4 regions of the Novosphingobium gossypii genome follow, and region 3 is predicted to be linked to each of the others. Evidence: predicted binding sites of a transcription regulator. Region 3 holds the regulator's gene; each other region holds the start of a gene.

Region 1 (7,947 bases), on a different contig from region 3:
GCGGGGAAACATTTCCCAGCCCATGTGGTTGGTGATGCCCATCACCGTCATGATCGTCAGCACCACGCCCAGCGCGCCGACGTGGATCGGCACGAAGAACACCAGTGCGGGAATTACGACAGCGCCGGTCACGGCCTCAATGGGGTGAAAGCTCATGGCCGCCCACGCCGTCGGCGGGCGGCTGGCGTGATGGACGGCATGGGCGATACGAAACACGCGCGGCTCGTGCATCCAGCGATGGGTCCAGTAGAACCACGTATCGTGCAGCAGCAGGTAGACCAGAACGGAAACCGGCATCCACCACAGGGGCCGGTCATGCACGTCGGTGTAGATCTGCGTCCACCCATGCGTGCGCCAGCCCCAGGCGACGACGCCTGCGGGAATGCCGTAGATCGCGGCAGAGGCCAGCGACCACGCGATCTCCCGCCTCATCTGCCCGTCCAGCCCGCGATAATGGCCGGGCCGCACTCGCGTGGTGATCCACGCGAACAGTCCGGATGTGACGAGATAGCGGACGCCGACGATCGCCGTCATGGCGACGGCGGAGGCGAGTATCGCGAATAGAGGAGCGTCCAGCGCCATGGGCGCGGGACTTATGCGTTCAGGACCGCAAGGGGAAGTGAAAAGGGATGAACGGTGGCTGCGGCTTTGCGCGCCCTATGCCCACGGGGATCGGGGCGATGGCCCCGGATCATCCCTTTTCCTCAGCTTACCCGGCGCGCTTCACGGCGCCCTTGTGCGCGCCCAGTCCCTTGGGACCGCGCGGACGGAAGCGACGCTTGCGCTCTGCGCCCTCCTCGCCGGGAGCGCGTTCGCCGCGCTGGCCGTCGCGGCTGCGTTCGCCCTGAGGACGATCGCCACGCTGGCCGCCGCTGCGCTGGCCGTTACGGTTGCCGTTGCCGCCGCTGCGACTACCACCGCCGCCGCCGCCCTGGCGACGTTCACCTTGCGGCTGCTCCACCTTGCGCGAGGGCGCAGGCAGGCGCGCGGCCTGGTTTTGGAAGTCTTCCGGCAGCGCCAGCGGGTCCAGCTTCACGCGGGTCAGACGCTCGATGTCGCGGATATACGGCTTTTCGTCCGGCGCGACGTAGCTGATCGCGACGCCGGTGGCCCCGGCGCGCGCCGTGCGGCCGATGCGGTGGACGTACTGCTCCGCGACGTTCGGGATCTCGAAGTTGTAGACGTGCGAAACGCCCGAAACGTCGATGCCGCGCGCCGCGATGTCGGTGGCGACGAGTACGCGCACGGTGCCCTGACGGAAGCCGCCGAGCGCGGCGGTGCGCTGGGCCTGACTCTTGTTGCCGTGGATCGCGGCGGCCGGGATGCCCGCAGCGACGAGGTGGCGCACCACGCGGTCCGCGCCATGCTTGGTGCGTGTGAACACCAGCGCACGGTCGATGGCGCCGTGCGACGCCTTCTCTTCAGCGTCGGGCGCCAGGCCGGCGCGCAGGCTGAGCGTCAGCAGCGCCTGCTTTTCGGCCTGGTTGATGTGGGTGGCGAACTGTTCGACGCGCTCTGCCGTGGTCGACTGCGGAGCGACCTCGACCTTGACCGGGTCGTTGATGAACTGGCGGCCCAGATCGGCGATCGCCTGCGGCATGGTGGCCGAGAAGAACAGGCTCTGGCGCGTCTTGGGCAGCAGCGCGGCAACGCGCTTCAGCGGCACGATGAAGCCCAGGTCCATCATCTGGTCCGCTTCGTCGAGGACGAAGATTTCGACATGCTTGAGCGTCAGCGCGCGCTGGTCGATCAGGTCGAGCAGGCGGCCCGGCGTGGCGACGAGGATGTCGACGCCACGCTCCAGCGCACGGGCCTGCTTGCCCACGGGCACGCCGCCGAAGATGCACTGCACCGTCAGGTTCAGGAACTTCGCGTACCCGCGCATGTTCTCGGCGATCTGCGCGGCAAGTTCGCGCGTCGGCGACAGCACCAGCATGCGGCAGCCCGCGTTCTGGCGGGGCTTGGGGTCGTTGGCCAGGCGGTGCAGCGACGGCAGCGAGAACGCGGCGGTCTTGCCGGTGCCGGTCTGGGCGATGCCCAGCAGGTCACGGCCTTCGAGCAGCGAAGGGATCGCCTTCCGCTGGATCGGCGATGGATCGGTATAGCCCTTGGCGGTCAGAGCACGGAGAATCGGCTCGGCGAGGCCAAGTTCGGAAAAATAGGACATGCGTCACTTTCAAAAGTGCGGGGCGCGCATGGCTTTTGATAAAGGCGCGCGCACAGCGAGGTGTCGTTGTGGCGACCCTGCGTGAGGAAGGAAGCTTGGTTGGTCGCAACCGCCAGTCCGGGCCGGCCTTGGCTGAATGCCGCGGCCTCACGCTGCTCTCGGATTGCGGCAAGGAAGACCTCGCACGCCGGTTGCTGATGAGCCATTTAGTGTGCATTACGGCAAAGCGCAAGAAAATTGCCGCGAACCGTGTTCACCCCTCTTCGCCCCATTGCAGTGTATGGGGATCGTTCAGCGTCACCAGCCGCCGCAAAGAGGCGCGGGCAAGCCGCTCCGTCTCCACCTTGCGGCGCGCGGCGGCCAGTTGCCGCAACGGCGCCGGGCGCAGGATCTCCGCATCGTACCCGTCTGCCACGATGACCCCGCAGGTATCCGGCAGGAACGCCTGCGTTTCCAGTGGAGAACGGTCCAGCGCTGGCGAAAGGCCCCAATAGAACCTGTCGCAATAGTCCAGATAATCGGTCCACTTGCCATCGCCGAGCAGATCGGCGCGGGCCACCTTGATCTCGACGATGATGACATGCCCCTTGGCATCCACCCCCATCAGGTCGGCCCGGCGCCCGCAGCGCAGCGGCATTTCCGGCATGCACCAGATCCCGTTGCGCGCGAAAAGCCGCGATATGCCACGGGCGACGCCCAGGGCAGTGTGATTGAGGATGAGAGAATCGGCTTCGGCCATGCGCGGCATAATAGGAACATATCAGGAACTGGCAAGGCTTGTCGTCGGAAAGGAATTTGCCGCTGGCAACACCCGCTATCGTCTGCTAACCGCCCTCTTGTTGCACCCGTAGCTCAGCTGGATAGAGCGCTGCCCTCCGAAGGCAGAGGCCACAGGTTCGAATCCTGTCGGGTGCACCATCATCTCCATTCAAGCGCTGATTTCTCCCCGCACGTGCCGTAGCCGCGCGGCATTGTGCGATTGCGGTTCGTCGCTTTTCGGGCCCTGCTCGCCGTTCAGGCAGGATCATGCGCCTTTGCAGGGACGTTCGAGCCAGGACATTCCATCAAAGCGGATTTTTGCATTGTCCAACGAACATCGCGCGCATTTCTGGGGTATCAAGGCCGCGCAGGCGGGTATCCCGATTTCCAGCAACCCTTACGCAAGTCCCCGGCAGCGCGCTGCATGGGAAGCCGGGTATCGCCGTAATCCCGATGAAGAGCGGCTGGCGATTCCCGCCTGACGCGTCATTTTAGTTTCAGCGGTAGACCGGCGGCCAGGAACTGCACTTCGTCCACCGTCGCCGCCACTGCTTGGTTCAGCCGCCCGGCTTCGTCGCGAAAGCGCCGTGCCAGCGCGTTATCCGGGACTATGCCGAGCCCCACCTCGTTGGACACCAACACCAGCGGGCAGGGCGGAGCGGCCAGCACGGCGCGAAGGTCGGCGATAGGGCCGTCCAGATCGCGATCTGCCAGCATCAGGTTGGACAGCCACAAGGTCAGGCAGTCGATCAGCACGGCATCGGCATCGGACGCGGCCCGGCAGATGGCGGCGGCCAAGTCGACGGGTTCCTCCACGGTGATCCAGCGCGGGCCGCGGTCGTCGCGGTGGAGAGCGATGCGCTCGGCCATCTCGGCATCGAACGCCTGCGCGGTGGCCAGATAGGCTAGCCGCCCGCTCGATCCGACCGGCAGCGCTTCGATCCGGCCCTGTGCATACCGGCTCTTGCCCGAACGTGCCCCGCCCAGCACCAGCAGTGTAGGGGTCATGGCACCATCTCCCCGCCTGCCAGCGCCAGCAGACCGTCGATGTCGAGGTGATTCTCCATCGCGGCAGCCAGTTCGTCCAGCGCCGCATCGACGTCGGCACCATGATCGCGCCCGTCCGACAGCGTGCCAAGCTGAGACAGCAGGGCCGCGCGCAGGCCGGGGCGGGCGAACAATCCGTGGCAGTACGTACCCATGACCGAGCTGTCCGCGTTCGTCGCGCCATCGGCCCGATCCCCGTCCAGCCGGGCGAAGGGCCGCGCGGCGTCAGCCCCGCGTGTCACGCCCATGTGCATCTCGTAGCCGGTGAAGGCGCCGCCCAGTGCGGTGCCGCTGACGTGCGCCAGCGTCTTGCGCGCGTCCAGCACGGTTTCCACGTCGAGCAGGCCCAGCCCCGCAACCGCGCCCGGCGGGCCCTCGATGCCGTCCGGGTCGGCGATGGTGCGGCCCAGCATCTGGTATCCTCCGCAGATCCCCAGCACCGCCCCGCCACGACGGTGGTGCGCCAGTACGTCTATGTCCCAGCCCTGTTCGCGCAGGAACGTCATGTCGGCGATGGTGGCCTTCGATCCGGGCAGGACGATGAGCGCCGCTTCGGCAGGTATGGGCGTTCCGGGCGGGACCATCGCCACTTCCACGCAGCTTTCCTGCTTCAGGGGATCGAGGTCGTCGAAGTTGGCGATGCGCGGCAGGATCGGACAGGCGACCAGCAGCTTGCCCGCGCCGGGGCGGATGCCGCGTTCCAGCACCACCGCGTCTTCGCTGGGCAGGCGCGCCACCGCCGGTTGCCATGGGAGCACGCCGAAACCGCGCCAGCCTGACAGGCGCTCTATCGCCGCATAGCCGTCGGTGAAGAGCGCAGGATCGCCGCGGAATTTGTTGATGATGAAGCCGCGTATCATCGCCGCGTCTTCGGGATCGATGACCGCGCGGGTGCCGACGATGGCGGCGATCACCCCGCCCCGGTCGATGTCGCCCGCCAGCACCACGGGCACATTCGCGGCGCGCGCAAAGCCCATGTTGGCGATGTCGCCCGCACGCAGGTTGATTTCCGCCGGAGAGCCTGCCCCCTCGATGATCACCAGATCGCACTGGGCCTCCAGCCGGCGATAGCTTTCCAGCACTTCGCCCAGCAGCGGACGGCGCGCTTCGCGGAAATTGGCGGCGCCAAGCGTGCTGCGAACCTGCCCGTGGACGATCAGCTGCGATGTGCGATCGGCCTGCGGTTTCAGCAGCACCGGGTTCATGTCGACGTGCAGCGGCACGCGCGCGGCCAGCGCCTGAAGTGCCTGTGCCCGGCCGATCTCGCCGCCTTCGGGCGTGACGGCGGCGTTGTTGGACATGTTCTGCGGCTTGAAGGGCAGCACGCGCAGCCCGCGATTGGCAGCGGCGCGGCACAATCCGGCGACCAGCACCGACTTGCCGACGTCCGAGCCGGTCCCCTGCAGCATCAGGCCAGCCATGCCACCCCCATCGCCATGATTCCCAGGATGACGCAGGCGCGCCGGTAGATCGTCAGCGCCCGGTCGAGACCGCGGGCATCCGCATCGCGGCCCTCTTCGCCGATCCAGGGCTTGGCGGCAAGCAGGCCGTCGTAAGCGACCGGTCCTGCCAGCCGGACGCCCAGCGCCCCGGCCATCGCCGCTTCGGGCCAACCCGCGTTGGGTGACGCATGGCGGGCATGGTCGCGGGCCATGACTTTCCAGCCACCTCCTCCGGCCACGCACAGCAGCAGACCGGACAGCCGCGCCGGGATCAGCATGACCGCGTCATCCAGCCGGGCGGCGGCCCAGCCGTAAGGGCCGAAGGGCTCTTCCCGGTGGCCGATCAGGCTGTCTGCGGTGTTGATCGCCTTCAGCGCCCAGACGCCCGGCAGGCCCAGCAGCACCAGCCAGAACAGCGGTGCGACGACGCCGTCGCAGAAGCTTTCCGCAAGGCTTTCGATCGCGGCCCGGGCTATGCCGGGCGTGTCCAGCCGCGCGGTGTCGCGTCCCACGATCATGCCCACCGAGCGGCGGCTTTCGGCAAGATCGCCGCGCATCAGCGCATCGCGGATCGGGCGCACATGGTCGTCCAGACTGCGCGCGGCGATGGCGGGCCAGGCCAGCAGTGCAAGGATCGGCCAGCTCCATGCTCCCGCCAGCGCATGGACCACCGCCTGCATTGCCGCCGTCACGGAGACGACGGGCAGCAGCAGCAGCGCCATGGCGATGGCTCCGGCCACACGGCGGCGGGGGGCAGGTGCGGCTGGGCCTCGGTTGAGGCGGCGTTCGCAGCTGCGGATCATGCGGGCGAACAGGCCCACGGGATGCCCGGTCACGGCGTGCAGCCGCGTGGGCCAGCCCAGCGCAGCCTCCAGCGTCAAGGCGGCAAGGGCGACAGGCTCAGCCATCGGCCAGCGCCTTGTCCAAAGCTATGTCCAGCCGGGCCAGCGCGGCGGGATCGGCGGGGATGCCGAGGCGCAGGGTGCGTGGCCTTTCGGCGAAAGGTCGGGTGAGGATGCGCGCATGTGCCAGCCGGGCGAACAGCCCCGCCGCGTCGCAATCCGCAAGGTAGCGAAACAGCGGACAGGCGCCTTGAGGGGCAAGGCCATGGCGCGTCAGCACCCGGTCCATCGCTTCTGCACGAAGCGGTAGGTCGGCGCGCGTGCGTGCGATCCATCCGGCGTCAGCATAGGCGGCGCGGCCAAGATCGAGGGCGGCGGCATGGACCGGCCAGCTGCCGAGCAGCCCGCGCAGCGCTGCCGTCACCGCGGGCGGGGCGATGACGAAGCCCAGCCGCAGCCCGGCCAGACCGAAGAACTTGCCGAACGATCGCAGGACGATCAGCCGCTCTGCCGGGCCGACATGCGCGGCAACGCTGGCTTGTGGGTGGCAGTCGGCAAAGGCCTCGTCCACGATCAGCCAGCCGCCGGCCCCTGCCACCGCGTCACGCCACGACAGGATCGCGGACGCGGGCCGCAGGATGCCATCCGGGTTGTTGGGATTGGCAAGCACGATTGCGGCGGGGTGATCAAGTGTCTCCCCGAAGCCGATCGGGGTGGATGACGCGAACGCCTCTGCATGGGTGCGATAGGCGGGGGTCAGGGCGCGTCCCGGCAGCGCCAGCAGCAGGGCCAGCAGCCGCAGTGCCACTTCGCTGCCGGGCACGGCGCAGACATGCTCCGGCACCGCTCCGAAATGCCCGGCGGCGGCATGCTCCAGTTCGCGCAGGGCGTCGGGGTCAGGCAGGGCATGCCAATCGATCCGCCCAGCTTCGGCGGACTGCCACGGCAGCGGATTGAGCCCGGTGGACAGGTCGAGCCAGTCGGCAGGCTCACCGCCGAACACGCGCGCCGCCTCCGCCAACCGTCCGCCATGATGGAGCAGGTCGGGGGTCACGCCGCCAGCACCAGTGCGGCAAGGAGGGCGGTTTCGACCAGCTCGATGCCCGCGCCGTGGCCATCCCCCGAGATGCCGCCCAGCCGGGCCTTCAGCCACCAGCCCCACAGGGGCGCGGCTGCGAACAGCGCCAGCAGGGCGGGCGCCAGTGCCACGGCGCCGATAACCGCCGCTACCGACCATGCCAGCAGATGCGCGCGACTGACACCTTCCCGGAATCGCGATCCCAGTCCGGCATGCAGCGGCGGCAGGAACAGTGTCCAGCCGATCGGAGCGATGCGGGCGAACACCGGCACCAGCACCAGCGCAGTGACCTGCGCCGTACCCGCAGGCTGCGCACAAAGCGCATGCAGCAGCACCAGCTTGCCCAGCAGCTGCAGCGCGATTGTCACCACCGCGAAGCTGCCGACGTGCGGGTCCGCCATGACGCTGGACAGGCGCGCGCGGTCCCCGTGCGCCGCGCCGGCACCGTCCGCAACGTCGCCCAGCCCGTCGAGATGCAGCGCGCCGGTCATGGCGACCCAGCCGAGGAGGCCCGCCAGCGCGCCCGTCCATGGATCACGCTGCTGCAACAGCCACCACGGCAGCGCCACTGCCCCGCCCACGACCAGCCCGGCCACCGGAAACCAGCGCATC
Region 2 (7,947 bases), on a different contig from region 3:
TCGATGGTCAGCGACGACTTGCCCGAGCCGGACACGCCGGTCACGCAGCAGAACGTGCCCAGCGGGAACTTCGCGGTCACGCCGGTCAGGTTGTTGGCGCGCGCGTTCTCCACGGTTACGAAGTGGCCGTTGCCCTTGCGGCGCGTCGTCGGCACCTCGATCCGGCGGGTGCCGTTGAGGTACTGCGCGGTCAGGCTGTTTTTGCTCTTGAGCACCTGCTTGAGCGTGCCTTCGGCCACGACTTCGCCGCCATGCACGCCCGCGCCGGGCCCGAGGTCCACCAGATAATCGGCGGTGCGGATGGCGTCTTCGTCATGTTCAACCACGATGACGGTATTGCCGAGATCGCGCAGGCGCTTGAGGGTCTCCAGCAGCATGTCGTTGTCGCGCTGGTGCAGGCCGATGCTGGGTTCGTCCAGCACATAGAGCACGCCGGAAAGGCCCGACCCGATCTGGCTGGCCAGCCGGATGCGCTGGCTTTCGCCGCCCGAAAGCGTGCCACTGGTGCGGTCGAGGTTGAGGTAATCCAGCCCGACGTTGTTGAGGAAGCCCAGCCGCTCATTGATTTCCTTGAGGATGGCCTGCGCGATCTGGCGCTGCTGGTTGGTCAGCCTGCCTTCCAGTTCCCCGAACCACTTGAACCCGTCCGCTACCGACAGGCGCGCGGCATCCGCGATGTCGCTGCCGCCGACCTTGACCGAGAGCGCCTCTGGCTTGAGACGCTTCCCGTCGCAGGTCTCGCACGGCTGCGCGGTCTGATACTTGCTCAGCTCCTCGCGCATGAAGGCGCTGTCGGTCTGGAGCATGCGGCGGTTGAGGTTGCCTATGACCCCCTCGAACGCCTTGTTGACGGTGTATTCCTTGCGCCCGTCCTTGAAGGTGAGCGGCACGGCCTTGCCGCCGGTGCCGTAGAGGATCACCAGCTTGATCTCGCCGGGCAGTTCGTCCCACGGGGTGGTCAGGGCGAAGCCGAAATGGGCGGCCAGGCTGGAAAGCACCTGCATGTAATAGGGGCTGGGCGGATTCGACTTGGCCCAGGGCACGATGGCGCCCTGCTTGAGCGTCAGATGTTCGTTGGGAACGACTAGCTGCGGGTCGAACAGCAGCTTTTCACCCAGACCGTCGCAGGCCGGGCACGCACCCTGCGGGGCGTTGAACGAAAACAGGCGCGGCTCGATCTCCTCGATGGTGAAGCCGCTGACGGGGCAGGCGAACTTTTCCGAGAAGACGATGCGATTGGCGGGAAGGCCGGCACCCTTGAGGTTCCTGCCCTGCTCCTCTTCCTCGCGACCGGGGACGTTGCCGTCCGCCATGTCCGCGTAGGCAAGCCCCTCGGCCAGCTTGAGCGCCTGTTCGAAGCTGTCTGCCAGACGGGTCTGGATGCCGTCCTTCACAGCGATGCGGTCTACCACGACTTCGATGTCGTGCTTGAACTTCTTGTCGAGTGTGGGCGCGTCCTCGATCGGGTAGAATTCGCCGTCGATGCGCACGCGGGTGTAGCCCGCCTTCTGCCACTCGGCCAGCTCCTTGCGGTACTCGCCCTTGCGACCGCGCACGACCGGCGCCAGCAGGTAGAGGCGCGTCCCTTCGGGCAGCGCCATCACCCGATCGACCATGTTAGACACGGTCTGCGCCTCGATCGGAAGGCCGGTGGCAGGGGAATAGGGCACGCCCACGCGCGCCCACAGCAGACGCATGTAGTCCCAGATTTCCGTCACCGTCGCCACGGTGGAGCGCGGGTTGCGGCTGGTGGTCTTCTGCTCGATCGAGATGGCGGGGCTGAGCCCGTCGATATGTTCGACGTTCGGCTTCTGCATCATCTCCAGAAACTGGCGCGCATAGGCGCTCAGCGATTCCACGTAGCGGCGCTGCCCTTCGGCGTAGATCGTGTCGAAGGCGAGGCTGGACTTGCCCGAACCGGACAAGCCGGTGATGACGATCAGCTTCTCCCGCGGAAGCGCGATGTCGAAGCCCTTGAGGTTGTGCTCGCGCGCGCCGCGCACGGTGATGTGGGAGAGACTCATGGAGGCGGTATGTTCCAGATTTGTTCGCACGCTTCAAGAGGGCTTGAAGCCATCGGGCGCAAGGTTCTGGCCTATGTGGGGAGCCTTGCGGCGGAAGCAAGGGAGGCCTTGGACATCCACCATCTACCAGATGGCTGACACGGCTGAAGGTGATGTCATTGGAATGGTCCGTCGAGGTGGTACGGTGCCGCCCAAAGCCAGGAGAACCCCATGCCTCGCCGTGTCCTTCTTGCCCTGATGCTCCTGTCGCCCTTGCCGACTGCGGCTCAGGACATCGCCCCGGTCATCACGCCAGGCCAGACAGCCGACGGCATATTCGCCCGTTCCGTGGCGGAAGGGCAGGCGAAAAGGATTCGTGAGAAGCAGTCCGGGAACAAAGCCGTTCGTCCCGGTACCCGCGAATTCCAGAGGCGGGCTTGTGCCAACCGGCCGATCTTCCGACGACAGTACGGAGCCGATCACCCCAAAGTGCAGCAGCTTGAGCGCCTCTGCACCCAATCGGGGTTCTGACGAACGATCACGCTATCCCCGTGGAACGCCAACGGTTCTGCAGCACCTGAACTTTGTATTCCGGCCCTCAAGCCCGCAGCCGCCGCTCCCCCTGCTCCGCGTTCCAGCCCGCCATCCAGCCGCTTACGTCCTCGTAGGGCATCGGGCGGCAGATACCGTAGCCCTGTCCGCAAGTGCAGCCCATCGCCACCAGCATCGCCTGCGTTTCGGGGTCTTCCACGCCCTCGGCCACCAGCGGGATGCCAAGGCAGTCGCACAGCACCACAAGCGAGGTCACCAGCGACTGGTCGAACCGGCTCTCGGTGAAGCGCGAGATGTAGGAGCGGTCGATCTTGATCTCTCGCACGGCGAACTCGCGCAAGTACCCGAACGAGGTGAACCCCGCGCCGAAATCGTCAATGGAAAGCGAGACGCCGTTGTCGTGCAGTTGCTCGATCACGCGCTTGGCCTGCGAGGGATGCGCGATCAGCGCGGTCTCGGTCAGCTCCAGCACGACGTGCGCGGGATCGACCCCGTGCTTGCGGATGGATTCGACGACATGGCCGACGAAGCCCGGTCGCTCCAGCATGCGCGCCGAGACGTTGATGGAGATGCCCGCACCGTCCAGCCCGCGCTCCAGCCGCGAATACTGCTCCAGCACGGTGTCGAGCGTCAGGTAGGTGAAATCTTCCAGCAGGTGCGACTGTTCGACCGTCTCGATGAGAGCATCGGCGGGGACCGGGCCGTTGTCGGGATGGGTCCAGCGCACCAGCGCCTCGAACCCCAGCACCTGCCCCGATGCCATGTCGACCTTGGGCTGCCAGTGCCAATTGAAGGCCCGCGCGCCCATCGCATCCTCTATGTCGTGCAGCAGCGTGCGCTCGTCGGTCCGCGTAGGACGGCGCTGTTCGCCGCGCGCGATTACGGCCTTGTCGGTTCCGCGCTTGGCCTCGTACATGGCCTCGTCGGCGGCCTCCATCAGCCCGTCCGGCGAATAGCCCAGCTGCGGGCACAGCGCGACGCCCATCGACGCGCCGACATAGAGCAGCCGCCCGTCATGGACGATGGGCTGTTCGATCAATTCGGTCAGCTTGACCGCGACGGCCAGTGCGGATTCGTCGCTGTCCACGTTCTGCAGCAGCACTGCAAACTCGTCCCCGCCTAGCCGCGCTGTGGTGTCCACTTCGCGCAAGTGTTCGCGCATCCGCCGCCCGATGGTAACGAGCACCGCATCGCCCGCCGCATGGCCCAGGCTGTCGTTGATGTCCTTGAACCGGTCGAGGTCGATCATCACCACCGCGAAGGGGTCGCCGCTGCGCCGCGCCCGCGCGCAGGCCTGGGAAAGGCGGTCTGCAAACAGGGTGCGGTTGGGCAGGTCGGTCAGCGGATCGTGGAGCGAGCGGTGCGTCAGTTCCTCTTCGGCGCGGCGCATGTCCTGCCGGTACTTGCGCCAGGCCATCCCCTCCTCCACCGACGCGGCGACGCGTTCGGGGGACAGGGAACGCTTGGACAGGAACTCGGTCATGCCCGACTTGATCGAATCCGCCGCGATCTGTTCGTCCACATGGCCGGTGACGGCGATGATCGGCACGTCGGGGTCGATTTCGGCGCGGATCTCGGGCAGCAGGTCGCGCCCGTCACCGTCCTTGAGGCCGAAATCCAGGAACACGATGTCGTAGTGCGCCTGGGGTTCGCGGATCATGCCCAGTGCCTCGGCCTGCGAGGACGCCTGCTCCACGGTGATGTTGCGCGGCGAGCGGCGCAGCAGGCGCAGCAGCTTTTCGCGATCGACGTCGTCATCGTCCACGATCAGCGCGTGAATGTCCTGGGTGCCGTTGTGCAGGTTGTCCATGGGAGGAAGGCGTCCTTGCTTTATTGGCGGGCAGGAGAGCTTACGGCAGCTCCTGCGTGCGGGCGTATTTGCCTATGAAATCGGCGAGGCGGGCAAACTGCGGGCCGACGGCGGACTTGACCATGTAGCCCGCGACATGCCCGTCGTAGGCACGCGACCGGTCCTGATCGCGCGCCGAAGTGGAAAGTACGAAGACCACCGTGCGCCGCAGGTCCGGGTCGGCGCGCAGCGCGTCGAGGAACTGGAAACCGTCCATGCCCGGCATGTTGAGATCGAGAAGAACGATAACCGGGCTTTCGATGTGCTTGTCCGGGTGCGATCCATGCAGGATTGCCAGCGCCTCTCCCCCATCGCCCGCTGTCACGGTGCGGCAGGGTACCTCGTGCTTGCGGAACGATCGCAGCACCCCTTCGCGGGCCACGTCGTCGTCGTCGACCAGCAGGACGGTCACGTCGGAAAGCGGCACTGCAGGCGTTCTTTGGGCGGATGTCTGTGCGACCAGATCAATCATCATCTTCGTTCTCTCGCAGAAGGATGCGGGGCCAGTGGACTTCGAAGCTGGCGCCGCCCAGAGAACCCCGGCCCTGGACGGTCACCATGCCCCCGTGGGCGTTGATCATGCGCCGGGTGAAAGCCAGACCGACGCCATCGCCGTCGGTCTTGGGCGATGCGCGGTGGAACAGCTTGAAGATGCGATCCTCGTTCTCGGGCGAGATGCCCTGCCCGTCGTCTTCGACGGTGAAGATGGCGAAACGCCCCTCCTCCCGCATGGAAATGCGAACATGGCCCTGCGTGCCGCCATGATGCTTGACGGCGTTGGACAGCAGGTTGCGCAGCGAAGTGGACAGCGGCGCGCGCGGGGCGACGATGTCCCCGCCCTGCACGTCCACGTCCACCTCGAACCCTTCGGGAATGGCGGTCAGTTCCAGCGCCTCTTCCACCAGTTCGTGCGGGTCTATGCGCTGCATACGCGAATCGCGCACGCCGGCGCGGGCGTAACTGAGCAGGTCGTCGATCATCTGCTCGGACCGCTCGATCCGCTGGGTGATCCGCTCGAAGTTGTGGACCACGTCGTCAGGCAGGTCGGTGCCTTCAAGATCCTCCTGAATCCAGGTCACCAGATCGGCGATCCCGCGCAGCGGAGAACGCAGATCGTGGCTGGCGACGTAGGTGAACTCCTCAAGCTGCGCATTGGTCTGCTGCAGCGCGCGTTCGGAGCGCTTGCGGTGCGATATGTCGCTGACGATCGCCATGTAGAGCGGCTGGGCGCTGCTTTCGAACCGGGTCAGCGCGATCTCCACCGGGAACTCGCGCCCGTGGCGATGCAGTCCGTTGAGGTCACGGTCGGTGCCCATCACGCGGGCGACCGGCGCGGCGGCGTAGGCAGCGATATGCGCCCCGTGTTCGGCACGGTACCGTTGCGGCAACAGCATGTCGAGCGGCTGGCCGATCAGTTGCTCCACCTTCCACCCGAACTGGCTGGACAGCATGGCGTTGGCCTGCGCAATACGCCCCTTGCCGTCCACCACCACCACGCCCAGCGGCAGGGTTTCGAACATCTGGGAAAATCGACGTTCCGCAGTGATCTCCCGCGTCATGTTGCGCAAGTAGACGACCGCGCGTTCGCCCCCCTCTCCCGCCACCGGCGCCAGCGTCATTGTCACCGTGGGGCACGATCCGTCGGCACCGTTAAGCACCATCTGGCGCGACCACGATCCGCGCGTCTCCATGGGCACCTTGAAGAACACGTCGAACATCTGCCGCAGCGTCTCGGCATCGTCCTCGCAGAACCAGACGAAGAACAGGCTGTTGCGCAGTGCCCCTGCATCGGGTTCGGCCAGCAGGGTGGCGGCGGCCGCATTGCCGAACGAGACCACCCCTGCGGCATCGACGATCAGGGCGGCGATCGGGGCATGAACCAGCGGCGCGTGGATGTCCGTAGTCGTCATCGGCGTCGCCAGCATTGCCTGTCCTGTCCTGCAGGAAGGCGGGGGCAGCGCTTCGTCGCGACTGCGGCCTTCCGGATGGAGCGCCGAAGGCCGCGTGCCGGTCCTTCGTACCCGACAAGGGGTACAGAAGGTCCGGTTATCGGGTTGCGAAGCCGGTGTTAGGGGGCTGTCCCTAGACCCGGCCTTTCGCAACGATTGCAGTGGTTAATTATGGGGTGAAACGGTAGCTCAGCCGGCTACGAACCTGCCCGCCTCGCGGTCCTTGCGCACCTGAAGCGCGTTGAACACGGTGCCGCTCATGGTGATCCAGATGCCGGGCGCGGCGGACTGGCAGCACCCGAACGCCATGCCCAGGTTGAACGGCGCGTCGGTCTCCGCAAAGCGCGCCGGCTGCATGGCGCCGCACATCACGATTGTCTTGCCCTCGATATGGGCAAGCGCGGCGGCGGTGTCGGTCATCGTGTCCGTACCATGCGTGATGACGACATGGCTTTCGGGCGCCTCCGCCACGGTCCGGGCGATCAGGGCACGGTCCTCGTCCGTCAGTTCAAGGCTGTCCTTGCGCAGCAGTTCCACCACGCGCACCGGATGCGCCACGCGGGCTGTCTGCAGCAGCTTGCCCATCATGCTGTCGCTGATCTGGAATTCGCTGAGCGCGTCGAAATACTGCTTGTCGATGGTGCCGCCGGTGGTGACGACAAGAATGGGTGCCTGGGTCATGCACGTCCTTTACTGCGAGACGCGCATGTTTCCAACATGGCTGTGGTCGCGACAGGCAAGAGGATCGACGCGCTCGGATCAAGGCAGCTCCGTTTCCTCCAGAAACGCCAGCAAGCCCCTTTCTTCGCGGCTGAGCCAGCGGGTCTTGCGCGGCATGTTTTCGGGCACCGGCACCTCGCCCTTGGCCGCTGCGATGACCAGCGGGTGGACGTAGGACTTGCGCGCAATCGCAGGCGTATTGCCCAGGCACTGCGACACCTCGTCCAGCATTGCGCGCAGCGACAGGCCGGGATTGCCGACCAGCATGGTGTAACCCATCGTGCTTGCGGCCCAGGTGCGGAAATGCTTGGCGGTGAAGCCCTCCCCCATCGTTTCGGCCAGATAGGCGTTGACGTCGTGGCTGTGGACGGGGACCGCGGTTCCGTCGTCGTCCAGGTACTGGAACAGGTGCTGGCCGGGCAGATCCTGCATCTTGCGCACGCAGCGCACCAGGCCCGGATCGTCGCAGGCGATTTGCTGCTGCTTGCCCGACTTGCCCTTGAAGCGCAGCAGCAGCGTGCCGCGTTCTATCTGGGCGTGGCGAACGCGCAGGGTGGTGGCGCCGAAGCTCTTGTTGGCTTTGGCATAGCACTCGTTCCCCACCCGGATCGCGCCCGTATCCAGCAGCGCCACCACCGAGGCGATCGCCCGTTCGCGCGTCAGCCCGCGCGAACGGATGTCCGCATCCACCCGCGCGCGCACCGTGGGCAGCGCTTCGCCGAACAGAGTGCAGCGGTCGAACTTCATCGTCTCGCGCTCAAGCCGCCAGTCGGGGTGATAGCGGTACTGCTTGCGCCCGCGCGCATCATAGCCGGTCGCCAGGAGGTGCACGGCGGGATCGGCGGAGAACCAGCAGTTCACATAAGCCGGCGGC
Region 3 (7,947 bases):
ACCGGTGCGGCGGTTCCTTGGCCCGCGGGACGAATCACTGGGCGGGCGGGCACTGAGGCATCTTGGGATGCTGCTGGTCACAGGAGCTGTGATCGACCTTGCCCTGATGCCGATCGGCTTATACCATTTCCATCGCGCGGGCGTTTATGGCGCCTTGGCCAATGTGCTGGCAATCCCGCTCTCGACCTTCATCGTCATGCCGCTTCTGGCACTTGCCCTGATGTTCGACGTCGTTGGTTTGGGCGCGCCCTTCTGGTGGTTGGCAGGGCTTTCCATCGATCTGCTAACCGATCTTGCACATTGGTTCGCCTCCCGCCCAGGTGCCGTCAAAGTGCTCCCCGGAACGGGAGCTGGCGCGTTCCTGTTGTTCGTTGCCGGAGGATTGTGGCTGGGCTTGTGGACCGGCCGTATCCGCTGGCTGGGCCTGATCGCTGCGACAACAGGAGCGGCCTTGCTGGCGATGGCGCCCCCGGCGGATGTCCTGATATCGGGCGATGGTCGCCATGTCGGCATAGTCGAAAACGGAGGGGAGAAGCTGTTCCTGCTCCGCGACGGCGGTGAAGGATATGCGAGGGACAATCTCATCGAACTGGCCGGTATGGACGGTGCTCCCACATCTATAGAGAAATGGCCGGGCGCGCTGTGCAATCGCGATTTCTGTATGCTCACCGTCATGCGTGCTGACAAGGCTTGGCGGCTGCTCATTTCACGAGGTCGTGATGCGGTTCCGGAACGCGGACTGGCGGCATCTTGTGAACGCAGCGACATTGTGATTTCAGACCGATGGCTGCCGCGCAGCTGCCATCCGCGCTGGCTGAAAGCCGATCGCGACAGCCTTGGACGCACGGGCGGGCTGGCGCTGTATCTTTCGAGCCATCGGATCGTCACCGTGACAGAAACTCAGGGCGAACATGACTGGCGGCGGGAACCACCTTCGCGAAATCGTCGCCCATTTACCGGCACAAACCCATCTTCCGTCAATGAATCCAGGACGAACAAGGTAGGCGGGAAAACGCCCCAAGATGGCGATCGTGCACCGTGATCAGGCTACTGGGCTGCTCCTCACATCAAGGAGTAAACGCCACCGGCAGAGGATGTCGGAAGCCGTAAAAAAGGAGGCGAGGTAAGTCATCCCTCCACGAAGAGTTGAGCTCCGTCCATCTCTCCCGCGTAATCGATGGCCTCCATACCGATGTGCAGCTCAATCCCGGTGCGGACTGAAAAGCGCTTCTCAGTGATAACGGCGCAGCAGGCCCGCCAGCTTGCCCTGCACCTCGACCTCGTCCGGGCCGTAGATCTGGGGCTCGTAAGCGGCATTGGCGGGATCCAGACGGACCATACCTGCTTCACGCCGCAGGTATTTCAGCGTCGCTTCCTCTCCGCGCACCAACGCGACCACGATCTCCCCATCCCGTGCGGAATTGGTACGTTTCACAAGCGCGAAATCGCCATCAAGAATGCCGGCCTCGACCATCGAATCCCCTGATACTTCCAGAGCATAATGTTCTCCGGACCCGAGCAGCGCCGCAGGAACGGGAAGGGTAGACTGCCCTTCCAGCGCTTCGATCGGAACACCAGCAGCAATGCGACCGTGCAGGGGAATTTCGATGACGTCGTTGGCGGGAACCACTGGTCGGATGCTCGGCGCTGCGACAGTGCCTGCCAAAGCGTTATCGTTGCCGTTCGCAGCTGCAGCCTTGGGCGTCTTGACGCTAGTGTCGTCAGGCTGCCGCAGCACTTCCAAAGCCCGCGCGCGATTGGGCAGGCGGCGAATGAAGCCGCGTTCTTCCAGCGCGGATATCAGGCGATGGACGCCGGATTTCGACTTGAGGTCGAGAGCTTCCTTCATCTCTTCAAAGCTGGGCGATATGCCGCTTTCTTCCAGCCGGGTCTGGATGAACCGGAGCAATTCGTGCTGCTTGCGCGTCAACATTGTCGCTGCCTTTTCTTCGCCGCCGGATCAGGACCTTCCTGACCTTTTTGTTCTCGTAGTGAACATTGCGGGAACAATCAAGCAACCAAATTCGCGTTTTTCATCCGCCACAGCCGTTTTCGAGCAGGAATATCTCCACTTCCGTGCCAATTTCGGCAGCGGTTGCGTGAGCGTGTCGGTCTATCAGAGCGTTGCAATAAGCAAGCGGTGACAGCGCGCCGCTATCCTGAAGAGGATGAGCGATCACTTCGCGCCCGTTCCAGCTACCCCGCAGGAACTCGCGGCGCTTGCCGGCTGCCCTGATCGGGGCACCCAGCCGTGTCACGATCCGGAGGGGCAATGGCTGAGCAGCCCCCGACAATGCCCGCAGGAGCGGCAGCAGAAACAGATGTCCCGTGACGTAGCTGGAGACCGGGTTGCCGGGCAGGCCGAGAATGATTTGGCGCCGTCCGGCGACTTCTCGCGTCGCCACCAGGATGGGCTTGCCCGGTTTGATCGCCACGCGCCAGAAATCCATCCGCGCACCCCATCGTTCAAGTGCCGGGCGGATCAGGTCGTGGTCTCCCACCGACGCGCCGCCGCTGGTAACGATAAGATCTGCGTCGCCGGATGCTTCAAGCGCCTGCGTGATCGACGCTAGCGTGTCTTTTACGGGTCCGATCCGCCGTGCATCGACCGGGAGGGTCCGCGCCATGGCTGTCAGCATCACCCCGTTGGTCGCGGGAATATGGCCGGGCGCGCAGTTCTCGGGATCGGCGGAGAGTTCGTCACCGCTGTCGATGATGGTGACACGGGCCATACGCCGGACAGGAAGGTGACGGTGGCCGCCTGCCAGCGCAAGCGCTGCCTGAGCCGAGCCGATCCGCGCGCCGACGGGCAGGATTTCCGTGCTGGCGGCGAAATCCATTCCGCGACGGCGCACGTGCTTGTCTTCTGGCTGAGGTGCATCGCCGGAGAGCGCGACACGATCGCCCGTGCGCATGACGTCTTCCTGCAGGATGATTCCAGCCGCGCCTTCAGGGAGGATTGCGCCGGTGGAGATGCGCACGGTCTGCCCGGCTGTGATGCTACCAGTAAACGGATGCCCGGCCGCGCTTTCGCCGATGATCTGCCAAGGTCCGGCTACGTCGCCTGACACCATGGCATAGCCGTCCATCGCGGAAAGATCGACAGCCGGGTTAGTCCGGCGGGCGCGAAGCGGTTCCGCAAGGTAGCGCCCGATCGCGTTCTCCACGTCTACATGTTCGATCGGCAGCGGCTCTGCAAATGCAAGCAGACGGGCCTGGGCCTCTTCAAGCGTAAGGGGACCAGTGGTCACCCTTGCCAACCCTCGGCCTTCCAGTGACCGGACTTGCCACCGCGCTTTTCCATCAGAGCGATCTGCGTGATGGCCATGCCTTTGTCCAACGCCTTGGCCATGTCGTAGATTGTGAGGAGCGCGATGGAAACGGCTGACATTGCTTCCATTTCCACTCCAGTGCGTCCCGTCAGCGAAGCGGTGGCCACCGCGCGAACAGCGTCCTGCTCGAAGATGAAGTCTATGTTCACGGCATCGAGCGTAAGGGGATGGCACATTGGGATGAGGTCTGCAGTGCGCTTGGCGGCCATAATACCTGCAATGCGCGCCGGGCCCAGCACGTCGCCTTTGGGCGCGTTCCCTTCGCGGATGGCGGCCAGTGTCTCAGGCTGCATGACAATCCGACCCGAAGCGACGGCGACCCGCGCCGTTTCGGCTTTTCCGCCCACGTCGACCATGCGGGCGATCCCTTGCGCGTCGATATGGGTCAATGAATTGGCCATTGCCACAGTCCTATCAGTTGCCGGTCAGTAGCGATCGAGTGGCCGCCTCCACATCGGGCTGACGCATCAGGCTTTCGCCGACAAGAAAGGTTCGGGCGCCGCAGGCCGACAGGCGTTGGAGGTCAGCGTGGCTGTTGATGCCGCTTTCGCTGACGAGCAGGGTTCCCGCTGGTGCCAGGGGAGCTAACCGCTCGGTGGTGCCAATGTCGGTAGCGAAGAGCTTCAGGTTTCGGTTGTTCACACCGATAAGTCTGGATTTCAAGGCGCTTGCACGTTCCATCTCATGTTCATCATGAACTTCGACAAGACAGTCCATGCCGCGCTCATGTGCTGCAGCCTCAAGTTCTGCCATGAGGCCATCGTCCAAAGCGGCCACGATGATGAGGATGGCGTCGGCGCCGATCGCACGGGCTTCGGCCACCTGCCATGGATCGACCATGAAATCCTTGCGGATAACGGGAAGCGTACAGGCGGCGCGCGCTTCGATCAGGTAGTCTTCATGGCCCTGGAAATAGGGCGCGTCAGTCAGCACCGAGAGGCAAGCCGCGCCGCCGCGCTCATAGGCAATGGCATGATTGGCAGGACGAAAATCTTCGCGAATCAATCCCTTGGATGGCGAAGCTTTCTTGATTTCCGCGATCAGTGCGTAGCCGCTGGCAGCGTTTGCGCGAAGGGCCGCCTCAAAACCACGGGGCGCGGTCTGGGTGGCGGCGCGGGCGTCGAGATCGTCCAGCGTTGCAGCTGCCTTGCGCGCAGCGACTTCCTGGCGCTTGGTATTGCAGATCTCGGTGAGCTTGTCGGACATCGCTTCCTCTTTACGCGCGGGTAGCCGCGATCCAGCAGTCGAGCAGGCCCTTGGCAAGACCCTTGTCGATGGTTTCGGCGGCTTCCTCGACGCCTTCTTCCCAGGTTTCGACTTCGCCCGCCACCATCAGTGCACCGGCTGCGTTGAGGAGCACGGCGTCGCGATAAGCGCCAGGTTCGCCCAGCAGCAGACTATTCAACGCAGCGGCATTGTAGGCGGGGTCGCCGCCACGAATGGCTTCCACGGACGCCACCGGCAGACCGACAGCCTGCGGGGTGATGCGGCCCATGGAAAGTTCGGTACCCCTGATATCCGCCACTTCGTTGCCGCCGGCAAGGCTCAGTTCGTCCAGCCCTTCGTCGCCCGAGATCACCATCGAATGTTCGGTGCCCAGCCGCATCAGCGCCTCGGCATAGATCGGCACGTAGGCAGGCCGGGCGATGCCGACGAGCTGGCGTGAAACGCGGGCCGGGTTGGCAAGTGGCCCCATCAGGTTGAAGATGGTGCGCCGACCCAGCGACTTGCGCAGCGGCATGAGGCGGCCCATCGCCGGATGGTGACGTGCGGCGAAAAGGAAGCCGATGCCGATTTCCGACAAGGTGGATTCCGCAGTCTCCACGGCGCGATCAAGGTCGAGGCCCAGTGCTTCCAGCGTGTCGGCGGCGCCGGCCTTGGAACTGGCGGCGCGGTTGCCGTGCTTGGCGACCGGCACGCCCGCAGCCGCGACCACGAGCGACACGGCGGTGGAGACGTTGAGGGTGTGGAACCCATCACCGCCGGTTCCGCAGACGTCGATGGCGCCCGCAGGTGCTTCGACCGGGATCATGCGTTCGCGCATGGCTCGGGCGGCGCCGGTGATCTCTGCCGCCGTTTCGCCGCGGTCGGACAAGGCGATCAGGAACTCGGCGATCGCCGCCTCGGGCACGTCGCCATCCAGGATGGCGGCGAAAGCGGCATGCGCCTCTTCCTCAGGGATCGGGTGTCGGGGATCGGGCAGGGTCATGCTGGCCGTCACGCGCTCAGTCGTTCCGGCAGGCGGGCTTCGATGCCGCAAGCCTTGAGGAAGTTGGCCAGCATGGCGTGGCCGTGTTGCGTGGCGATGCTTTCCGGATGGAACTGGACGCCGTGGATGGGCAGCGTGGCGTGGCGGAAGCCCATGACGTGGCCGTCGTCCGAACGCGCGTTCACGACAAGCGCCCCCGGAATGTCCTCGACGATGAGCGAGTGATAGCGCGTCGCCGTGAAGGGCGAGGGCAGGCCCGTGAACACGCCGGTGCCGTCATGCGAGACAGGCGAAGTCTTGCCGTGCATCAGGCCACCGCGCACCACCTTGCCGCCGAAATACTGGCCGATCGACTGATGGCCGAGGCACACGCCAAGCAACGGCATCCCGGCATCCGCCGCCGCACCGACGAGGTCGAGGCTGATACCGGCCTCGTTCGGGGTACAGGGACCGGGCGAGATCAGGAAGCCGCTGGCTCCGCTGGAAATGGCCTGTCCGGCGCTCAGCGCGTCGTTCCGCACGACCTCCACTTCCACGCCCAGTTCCATGACGTAATGGACCAGGTTCCAGGTGAAGCTGTCGTAATTGTCGATGACGAGGATCATTTACCCGCCTTTGCGCTTTTCTCGACGACGATCAAGGGGCCGAGCGGGGGGCCGCCATCTACCCGGCCATGTTCCGGGTCCCACAGCGATGATACGCTGCCATCTAGGAACAGCGCATTGTCGCATTTCAGCGCATCGCGAAAGTAGCGCGCCAGCTTGCCGAAGGATACCGGCTCGTCCGAAATCACGAAGTGCGCGCGGCCTTTGGCATCGACGCCCACGCCATTGCGCAGCTTGAGAGACTGGCCGTTGTCGGTGATCCTGGGATGCAGCCTGCCGTCGATGACCAGCATCGGTCCGGACTGGGTGCCGAAATCGGGGCGGTCGGTAACCGATTGCTCGAACCGGTCGGCGGCACGCACATGCCAGTTGCCCGCCGCGTCGCCATAGAAGACGCCGTTAGGCAGCATGTGGAAATTGCCCCAGCCCTCCTTGAGGTTGAGCGCATGGCGCTTCTCGCCGTCCTCGACGTAATAGCCGATGGGCTGCCCGTCGGCATCGAACATGCCGCCGTTCATCGCGAAGGCGACTTCGTGGCTGCGGGCCGGGCGATCCACCGCAAGCTGCGACAGACTGCGATACGGCGCGCTGCCCTTGGGGCCGAGTACGGCATGAATGGTGTGGCGGCCCGGCACGGCGGTGCAGTGCGTGAAGCTGGCCCCCTCGAACATCGCGCCCTGACATGGCGGCGGCGGTGGCGCGGGCGGCTGCGGTGCGGGGTCGGAGGAGCAGGCGGCGAGGGCGCTGAGCATCGCAAGCGAGAGAAACGCCGCCTTGCCTGTCGCCTTGTGTGCCACCGCCCTGGCAGCGTTCACTGCCCGAAGCCCGGTTCCCCGGCCACGCGGATCGCTTCGCGGGCGGCGGCGAAGAGGGCGCCGCTCTTGGCTTCGCATTCGCGCTGCTCATAGGCGGGATCGCTGTCGGCAACGATGCCTGCGCCTGCCTGAACGTGAAGGACGCCGTCCTTGAGCAGACCGGTGCGCAGAACGATGCAGCTGTCCACCGAGCCGTCCGGTGCGAAATAGCCGACGCCGCCTGCATAAGGCCCGCGCGTTTCCGGTTCGAGTTCGGCGATGACTTGGCAGGCACGGACCTTGGGCGCGCCCGAAACGGTGCCTGCCGGAAACCCCGCGAAGACCGCATCGATGGCATCGTGCCTTGCCGTGTCGAGCCTGCCGATCACGTTGGAGACGATGTGCATGACGTGGCTGTAGCGCTCGATCGTGTAGCTGTCGGTGACCTCCACGGTGCCCGCTGCCGCCACGCGGCCCACGTCGTTGCGGCCAAGGTCGAGGAGCATCAGGTGCTCTGCGCGCTCCTTGGGGTCGGCGAGCAGGCCGATCTCGTTCGCCTTGTCCTCGGCGGGAGTTGCGCCGCGCGGGCGGGTTCCCGCGATGGGGCGGATGGTGACCTCGCCATCGCGCACGCGCACCAGGATCTCGGGGCTGGAGCCGACCAGCGCAAATCCCGGAAGGTCGAGGAAGTAGAGGAACGGCGAGGGGTTCACGCGGCGCAGCGAGCGGTAAAGCGCCAGCGGCGGCAGCGGAAATTCGCAGGTGAAGCGCTGGGCCAGCACGACCTGAAAGATGTCGCCGGCCTCGATGTAGTCCTTCGCGCGCAGGGCCATCGCCTTGTAGGCTTCAGGGTCCATCATCGGCGTGCGGACGGGTTCAGGCAGGTCTGCGGCGTGCGGCAGGCCGGGAGCCGGGGCGGCCAGCCTGCGCAGCGCTTCGTCGATCCGTTCGGCGGCGCGGTCGAGCAGCGTTGCCGCATCGCCGCTGGTGGACCAGACAGGCGCGAC
Region 4 (7,947 bases), on a different contig from region 3:
AAGGAACTCCGGTCGGGCGAGAACGAGAGCAGGCGATGTGGCTAGGCAGTGGCCAGGTCATGACCATTGCGGATAGGCCGTGACACCCATGTCATGTCGCAGGCGGGCGATCCGGGTTTGGTAATGGCGCACGAGATCGAAATGCGATCTGCGCTCATGATCATCCTTATCGCGCGCACCGTATTGGATAAGCGCGATCTGATGATGAAAAAGTAGCTGGTTTAGATCCATGCGGGCCCTCCTTCTTGCGGGAGCGCATTAGGTCTCTCAGTTGCCGATGGGCGAAAATTATCGGCAATGTAATTCTTCTACACGATTCAGCTTCGATCAGCGAGACAATTCGATAAATCGGGAATAATATTTAAAAATATGCACCTCTGTTGAAAAATGCATTTTTGCCTGTATATGAAAATCGCTGCGTCATTTTTGGCGAATGCTGCCCTGCGTAATGCGGGCAATTTCTCAAGCATCAGCTTGGCTCTCATGACCGCCGTTTTGCGCATGCATGACGGCGGGCGCCCTCGTATTAGGGACATCATGGATTGGCCGAAGAAGAATTGCTGACAATGGAAGGCTACATCGAGGGAATCCTCCCCGATGGACGCTTCGCGGTCCTGCTCGACAATGAGCATAAGATCATTGCCTACACGGCGGGCAAGATGCGCAAGTTCCGCATCCGCTCGGTGGTCGGTGATCGCGTGCATGTCGAGATGACGCCTTACGATCTTTCAAAAGGCCGGATCGTGTTCCGTGAAAAGACACCGGGACAAGCCGGAGGGCCACCGAGACGGCGCAGCGGTTTCAGAAGATAAGAGCGGAAAAATCCGCACCGTAGGATATCATGCACATCAATACCCAAGGCGCACAAAAGCGCCCTGAAAATGCCAACTTCCATTCAGCCACCGTGCGTAACGGTCTGATCTACCGGTCAACAGGCCTTCTGAGCCGGGATCACTTGCAGCGCCTCGTCGCTGCCATGGTCGATTGACCAGATGCTCCCCGGTCTCAACCGGGGAGGCATCGCCGCAGAGTCATGGCTTGCGGGCGAACCAGATCACATGACGAAAACCCTTGTTGTTGGGCCGCGCCCTGACCTGCGTTTCGGTCACTTGGAAGCCGACGTCACGCGGTCGATGTGTGAACGCAGGTTCGGTGAAGGCTGACCAGATCGCAAATATGCCGCGCGGTCGCAGCGCCAGCATGGCTCGTTGCAGTCCAGGCACTGAGTAAAGCCCATCGTCAAGCTGGCGCGTCAGGCCTTCCGGAACATTGTCGACGTCCAGCAGAATGGCATCGTAAGCCTCCCACGCTGAATCGATTAGAAGCGCTACGTCGTCGCCGACGACACGAACGCGCGGATCCCTGATTGGTCCATAGCCGGGGACTGATATGCTTGCGCTGAGATAGTATCCGCTCGTGAGGGCGGTTCAGGCGAGGAGGTTCTTCAATGCCCCGACGAGAGACCCTTCGAGGTAGGGCTTTTCAAGGAACACGGCATCAGCTGGAATTTCGTGCCGGGCCAAAGGCCAGCGACCTGAAGTGATGATGATGCCGATGTGCGGCCAGCGTTGCTGTGTTTCAAACGCCAAGGCCATTCCGTCGATCGGCCCAGGCATGTCGATATCGGTGAACAGGATCGCGATTGAAGGGTTCGCTGCGAGGATGCTAAGAGCACGAGTGGCGTTCGCCGCCTCTGCCGTAGTGTATCCGGCGCTCTCGACCATGTCGCAGGCGGCCAGTAATATCAGTGGTTCGTCCTCGACAACGAGGACGGTTGGCGGAAGTGACATTGGGAGACGGCTTTCTGCGGGGCGCAGCAGTCAGCCCGGCATGCCGTCCCGATTTCATGGGCCGAGGCTCGCAGGCTCCGTTCGAGCCTGATGATCTCAATAGCGGCGCGACCTGTAAGTTCCAGGATCGATTATTTTTATCATATCTGGAAGCCACACGCGGTCGAACAAGATGACGGGGCTACGGAGCATTGATCGAAGGCCGCGAATGCCGCCAGCTATCCAGCCGATCACATGCGCGCGATTACCGGACGGGCAGCTTTCTGCATTTTTCCGAACGTAACCCGACATTCCGGAATCGGCCCATCGTGCAGTTCTTGGAACGATGGGCAAGACCAGAAGAATGGCGTTATTGATGTGGGGCTGTCAGTCCCAGCAAGGTTTTCGAATGTCGATCCTCTCTCAGATGCTGGCGTTTACCTCGTCGCTGCGGATTAGCGGTGCCGCTCACGTGCGCTGATCGGGATGAATGCCGGCTCACCGTAGCCCGTATAGATATCGCTCATAAGCCAAGTTCGTTCAGGCTCGCGTTCTTCCTCGGAAACGGCTCTCCACCAGAACCGCATTTCAGCGTTCCAGCGATAGCCACGCGACTTCAAGCGATCCTTGGCGTCAAAAGGCGCATCGATGGCATTCACTTGATAGGTCATCATCTGCGAGCATGTGACGAGGTGAGAGAGGATCGTTTCACCATCGGGCGCGGAATGGGAAAGCAGGTAGATCAAGGCGAGAATATCATTCTCGGCCCGGTGACCCTCGTAGAACCAACCGCATTGCGAAACGAGATGAGCGAGCGCCCGGCCGTCGAAGCCCAATTCCAGCCAGTCCAGTTCGGCCATTGAGCACGCCCAAGGCTGGCCTGCGATTGCCGGAAGCCGGCGGTCAACGAAGGGCCGGTCAAACGCGGCATTGTGTGCGACAATGATGTCGGCCGAGGAAAGAATTTCCACCGCTGCAGCCTCATCGATCGCTTGTCCCGCCAGATCACCGGCTGTCAGACCGGTGAGCTTGGTTATCTTCGGATCTAGTGGGATACCAAGATCCTCGCGCCACACGCGCGGAAGGCCCACCTGAGTAACGCGCCCTCGCTCGTCGAACCGGAACCGCTGGACGGCAAGTTCGATGATTCGATCGACCTCGCGATCTAACCCCGTCGTTTCCACATCAATAGCCACACCGATCCGGCTGCCCTGCCCAGGATCGGCTTGATGAAAGGCAGCCACCGGGCGAAGCTTTCGCAGCACTTTGAAGTCAGGATGACCGTCCAATTCGGCGATCATCTTCTCATGGAGCTCAGTCACTGCGACACCTGTCCGACAAGCTCGTTCCTCACGCAGCATCGATGACACGAAACACAGTGCCCTTGCCGGCATCCCGGACAAGATCAACTCTCTTACCGTCCCAGTGGTAATCAAGATGGCGCCCTTGAAGGGGGTGCGAAGCGCAGTCAGGGTGAAATAGCGCTACGCATTCACCTCCGGGATGCCGGACGCTGGGATAGGCGATTCCATCCGAACCGGCGTTCCTAAGATTAGTCGCTAGATGCTGGGCTACAGAGTAATCCTTCGGATCTAAGGCAGCACTTGAGCTTTCACCTCGCAAGTCATGGAGATCGGCATGAACCGCCAGGATGATCTCCCGAAATTGCGATGTCCATCCCGCTGGCTCAGCGGTCTTGGCCATGAAGCGTGCGTGATGGTGGATCGTCTCGAACAGGGCGGTTTCATAACTGCGTGCGACGTAGAGCACGCCATAATGCCCGGCCGAGAAGCGGCTCGGCCGATCCGAGCTGACATGGGTGAACGAGGCCATGAGGTAGGAAGCTCCGGGTCCGCCGACCCTACGCTCGGGCGAAACAAGGTCGATGTTACCGATCGTTGCCATAATACGCGGGTTTGTCTTTTGCTCGGCCGACAGAAGAAGAGGCCAATCCGCAGGATCCGCTATGTCCTCGAAGAGGTCTATCGGAGGAAAGACGCTGCGAATGATCCTGACCGCGCCCGCCCACTCGACCTTGCTGACCCGGGGCATGCCCTCCATGGTCACCAGCCGCCGCGCTCCGAATCGAGATAACGCCGAACCCGCATGATATCGGTGAGTTCTCCGCCGAGCATCACCTGCAGCGCGCTGGCTCCGTCAAACGCGACGTTGGTAGCCTTGACCCAGTCATAACCGCGCTGAGGTTCCTGGAAGATGATCCTCAACGCCTTGTGAATTCCCATAAGGTTGGACAGCCGCGCCAGTCCATCGCGTGAGATACGTCCGGGCCCTTCAGCCTTCCAGCGACGAAAGGTGCGCAACGGCATGTCTGTCAGCACTGCCGCCTGCTCGTCCGTTATGCCCCAGCGAGAAAACAGATTGAGTGCCGCACGGAAGAGCGCACCACCTTCTTCTTGCGTGATTGGCTCGGGCCGGAACGGCGTGGGAGCCGTGTCGATTGCTTGCAGCAGCGTCATCCAATCCTCCTTATGGCCAGATATAGCCTTACCACTGCCAAATGGCAACCACGAGCCAGCGGTATCCTGCAAAGCTTACGCGCTGAACCGGGGCGGACGATCTCGGCGCCGTCCTGCAGCTTACAAGGATGGTCGGACAATTACTGCGCCATGAGGACACGTTCATCCCAATGTGCACCTCGATGATAGGCTGCACGAACACTGTTCCGCTCTGACCGACGGGTAGGGTCCACACCGTCGATCACGGTCAGTGCCAGAACAGGAGAAGGAGCAGAATGACCGGCAGCGGAATGCCGAGCAACTACAGAACAATTCCCTTACCCATATCGCCTTTCCGGTTCGAACGATTACCGCTACCATTCAGAAACGAAACAAACTGGCTCCAGTTACCGGAACTGCGGCCTGTGTGTGGTCGATAATCGCCGTTCGGACTTTGCAAGCCCGTCCCGGTGTGCACAGAACAAGGCGGCAATAATCACGAATCGGATTGCCATGGCTGCGGCGGATCCTCCGATTGCTGCATGCCAGTTGCTGTGCCGCTCGGCCGTCGCCATAGGCCGGAGGATGGATGACAGTATTTCCGCAACCATTCTGCGCGTGCTCGAGCGAGCGCCGCAATGGATCCGGCACGATCTCGAAGCAAAGGACGACGCCATCCGCGCGCGCGCCGAAGAGACGCTGGCCGCCATGATCGCCAATGCGCTGCAGACGGGAACAAGCGCTTCGCCTGAGGCTTGAAGAGGCTCGTCTAACGGGAGTTTCCTAATGCGCCGCCGGACGTTGTTTCCCATCGTTCTGGTAGCCGGCGTTCTGGTTGCCGGCTTCCATGTCGGCCCTGCGGCCACCGATGCCGTCCCCGTGCCACAGCCGCTCAAGTCTGCCGAGCGCATTACCTGCGCGGCCAACCGACATTTTCTGCTGCGGACGGACGCCGAGCGAGCACAGATTCAGATCGGCAACCGGCGTCTTGAACTGCAGCGCGCACCCTCGGCGATCAGCCAGCGATATCGCAGCGAGGAGGCGACCTTGATGCTCGATGGGGAATTCATCGCCTTCGTTCCCAAAGGCGATGCGGGGTGGACGGATTGCCGCCATGCCAGGATCGCACCGGCATCGATACCCAAGGGGTGAACCATGCAATCGGGGCTCGCGCCACGTTGCGGATAGGTGATCGCGCCTGACAGGACTGATCGTCCCCGAGCCTCCCCGCCCGGAGTTCCGGGCGGCAACCTCGCATATCGCCTCCCCTTGCGCCCCTGACGATCGTAGCAGTGGCACAGCATCTGAAACCCTTGGAAAACACGCTCGCGCGCCCGGTCTATCGACGGGGCGAGCCGATCCCCGAGCTGCTCGTCGGACAAGCTCGCGAGCCGCGCCAGACGGAACACCTCGCGGTGCGGTTCTGGCGGCGACCATTAGGGCAGCGGATCCGACGCTTCACCGTATCGTCGATCTCGGCGAAGACGCCCTTCAGGGTCAGTTCCCGAAGGCGCTGGTCGAGCCTGTAGTGATACCGGATCATGCCCGGCCATCCCTTGATGCAAGGGGCTCGGACGGGAGGAGCTCGCATGCCAAGAGATAGTCCGCACCCTTGCTGGCCGCGCTGGCAGCCCGAAAGATCGCCTTTTCATCCGCCCGCATCGCCTCCAGCCATGCACCGATGTAATCCGAATGCCGCACCGTAGGCTGGATTCCGAGCGAAGCGCAGGTAAAGGCCGCCGTCATCTCGGCTGCCAGTTCCTCCGTCGCATAGGCCATCGAACCGAAGCGCCCGGACTGGTCGCGTTCCAGTCGTCCTCGGCCGCCAGCCCAATGCCCGAGTTCGTGCAGCGCCGTGCGATACCAGTTAATCGGATCATGAAAGAGCGCCTGCGGCGGCACCTGCACGTAGTCCTCGTCAGGAGCATAGAAGGCCCTGTCGCCCCCGATCCGGAAATCCGCGCCAGTCGCGGTGATGATGCTGTCCGCCGCTGCAACCGCCATGACGGGATCGGGCACGGCGGATGGACCTTCGAGCCCCTTGGGCAGGCCTTCGCACTGATCGAAGTTGAAGACGATGAAGCGCTTGAGGAAGGCCACCGTGCGTGCCTCGCGACCCTCGCCCTGCGCCTTGGCTGCCTCATCCTTCGGGGTGAAGCGATCCGCATAGCAGACGACGGTTCCCTTCTCGCCGCGCCGCACGTTCCCGCCCACCCCTGCCGCCTGTTTGTAGGTGAGCCAGCGTTGCGAACCGAACCCGCCACCGATGCCCGCTGCCCACAGGATGAGCACGTTGATCCCGGAATAGGCCCGTCCGGTCACGGCGTTGGCAGGCATCATGCACGGGCATGTCGCAGCATCCCACGGCTGCACCCATGGCAAACGGCCCTCTTCCAGCTCGGCAATGATCCGCGCGGTTACCTCACCGTAGAGGCTCTGACGTTCGACCTTCATCTTCTCGCTCCTTCCTCAACCGCCATTGACCGGCGCCAGGGTGGCGGGGGGCGGCAGGAGCGAACCGGAAGCCCCGCCGGCTGATGGCGGGCTGCACCCTCGGCGGGACCCGGTTGCGCGAGCGCAATAGGGTGGCGAAGGGTCGGAACGGAGTGGAGAACCCGGGAACAAAGTGGACGGGTTGCGGCCCGTCGAGGCGGGGCTACAGGGCAGCGACGCCCCCCGCCACACAGGAGCCGTCAAGGCTCAACGCCGCCGCGCGCCCGCGAGGCGACCGCCAGCGGGGTGCAACGCAGCCCGCCCCGCCAGCGATCGTTACGGCTGTGCCGACGAGACGCCGAAGGTGGCTCGGTTGAGCGTCAGTGAAATAGAGCGCGGTCGCGCCTCGCCGCGGGGCGGTATTACCCGCTCACGTTCCCGTCAGAAGCGTGATGACGATCAGCTGGACAGATCAGTGCTTGAAGCAATGCTCACGATGCCAGCTTAGAAAACTGGGATGCGGCCGGTCAGCAATGTGTACAGGGCAAAGCGCAGCGCCGGTGCGATTGATCAGACCCCGGATCGCGTCGCCGTCATTGGCCTGACGGCTGACGAGAACCTCAAGGTCATCGGCAAGGCTGATGAGACCGCGATCAAACATCCAGTGCACGGTCCCCGACAGGGCCAGCCCGTTGCTGACGACGTCGGGACCGCCCTTTTCAACGGGGCGGATATGAGCCGCCTCAACCTCGGCCCTGCCACCGCCATTGATGAGCTTGAGCCCTGTGATGGCGCAGCGCGCGTCATAGGCGGTCACGACCCGGCGCCGAAACAGACGGTCGCGCACCAGGCGCGAACCCAGATAGGCGACGCGATCCCGCTCGACCTCATGGATGAATGGCACGCGCTCTTCTTGCAAAACGTGAGCGCCCGATGCGTCAGGTGCGGCTCCTACCCTGGGCAGGAAGTCCGCTTCCTCGGCAATGCCGAGATCGATGATGCGATTGAAGTCCTGATCGGAGAGCGGACGCACGGCAGACTGGGCGCGGCCTGAAATCCTGCCCGCCTCGTTCAGGACCCCGCGCTCGACGATGCCGAGGGGCCCGTTGAAAGGGACCGCGTTGACGAAATCGAGGTAGGAACCCGGCTCGATCAGCGCCAAATACATGCTTGGTGCAGACGGATCGGGCACGACCCGACCCACTTTCGCTACTGCGAAGTAGCCCTTCGAGAACCGGATTTTGCTTGGCTCATAATAGATGATCCAGTCACCAATGCAGGCGCTCACA

The links. The regulator LexA, encoded in region 3, represses DNA repair genes until DNA is damaged. The targets are predictions, from matches to a motif close to GTTCCNCNCTTGTTCT.
Region 1: a site for LexA is predicted at 2,920-2,935, ahead of GGR40_RS09400 (MmcB family DNA repair protein). Genes of this name have one in related genera too.
Region 2: a site for LexA is predicted at 2,036-2,051, ahead of uvrA (excinuclease ABC subunit UvrA). Genes of this name have one in related genera too.
Region 4: a site for LexA is predicted at 4,704-4,719, ahead of GGR40_RS21085 (DUF6771 family protein). Genes of this name have one in related genera too.

The regions. Positions count from the first base shown of each region.
Region 1 is NZ_JBNPXM010000003.1:375,309-383,255, forward strand. Features, by position in the region: gene GGR40_RS09390 (sterol desaturase family protein) at 1-582, opposite strand, end outside; gene GGR40_RS09395 (DEAD/DEAH box helicase) at 710-2,167, opposite strand; gene GGR40_RS09400 (MmcB family DNA repair protein) at 2,421-2,906, opposite strand; tRNA gene GGR40_RS09405 (tRNA-Arg) at 3,009-3,085, shown strand; gene GGR40_RS09410 (ribosome modulation factor) at 3,250-3,408, shown strand; gene cobU (bifunctional adenosylcobinamide kinase/adenosylcobinamide-phosphate guanylyltransferase) at 3,413-3,934, opposite strand; gene GGR40_RS09420 (cobyric acid synthase) at 3,931-5,394, opposite strand; gene cbiB (adenosylcobinamide-phosphate synthase CbiB) at 5,382-6,323, opposite strand; gene GGR40_RS09430 (aminotransferase class I/II-fold pyridoxal phosphate-dependent enzyme) at 6,316-7,311, opposite strand; gene GGR40_RS09435 (adenosylcobinamide-GDP ribazoletransferase) at 7,308-7,947, opposite strand, start outside.
Region 2 is NZ_JBNPXM010000011.1:16,700-24,646, forward strand. Features, by position in the region: gene uvrA (excinuclease ABC subunit UvrA) at 1-2,024, opposite strand, end outside; gene GGR40_RS17390 (putative bifunctional diguanylate cyclase/phosphodiesterase) at 2,602-4,365, opposite strand; gene GGR40_RS17395 (response regulator) at 4,406-4,879, opposite strand; gene GGR40_RS17400 (sensor histidine kinase) at 4,869-6,314, opposite strand; gene GGR40_RS17405 (asparaginase domain-containing protein) at 6,543-7,034, opposite strand; gene GGR40_RS17410 (DNA topoisomerase IB) at 7,113-7,947, opposite strand, start outside.
Region 3 is NZ_JBNPXM010000001.1:675,638-683,584, reverse strand. Features, by position in the region: gene GGR40_RS03605 (ComEC/Rec2 family competence protein) at 1-1,042, shown strand, start outside; gene lexA (transcriptional repressor LexA) at 1,232-1,933, opposite strand; gene GGR40_RS03595 (molybdopterin molybdotransferase MoeA) at 2,034-3,251, opposite strand; gene moaC (cyclic pyranopterin monophosphate synthase MoaC) at 3,248-3,733, opposite strand; gene trpC (indole-3-glycerol phosphate synthase TrpC) at 3,747-4,538, opposite strand; gene trpD (anthranilate phosphoribosyltransferase) at 4,549-5,541, opposite strand; gene GGR40_RS03575 (anthranilate synthase component II) at 5,550-6,146, opposite strand; gene GGR40_RS03570 (phosphodiester glycosidase family protein) at 6,143-6,898, opposite strand; gene GGR40_RS03565 (anthranilate synthase component I family protein) at 6,958-7,947, opposite strand, start outside.
Region 4 is NZ_JBNPXM010000018.1:28,934-36,880, forward strand. Features, by position in the region: gene GGR40_RS21045 (hypothetical protein) at 1-1, shown strand, start outside; gene GGR40_RS21050 (hypothetical protein) at 58-231, opposite strand; gene infA (translation initiation factor IF-1) at 543-812, shown strand; gene GGR40_RS21060 (hypothetical protein) at 842-988, shown strand; gene GGR40_RS21065 (response regulator) at 1,428-1,790, opposite strand; gene GGR40_RS21070 (3'-5' exonuclease) at 2,225-3,091, opposite strand; gene GGR40_RS21075 (RES family NAD+ phosphorylase) at 3,120-3,830, opposite strand; gene GGR40_RS21080 (MbcA/ParS/Xre antitoxin family protein) at 3,833-4,246, opposite strand; gene GGR40_RS21085 (DUF6771 family protein) at 4,739-4,984, shown strand; gene GGR40_RS21090 (hypothetical protein) at 5,012-5,377, shown strand; gene GGR40_RS21095 (hypothetical protein) at 5,539-5,754, shown strand; gene GGR40_RS21100 (ArdC family protein) at 5,765-6,679, opposite strand; gene GGR40_RS21105 (HNH endonuclease) at 7,131-7,947, opposite strand, start outside.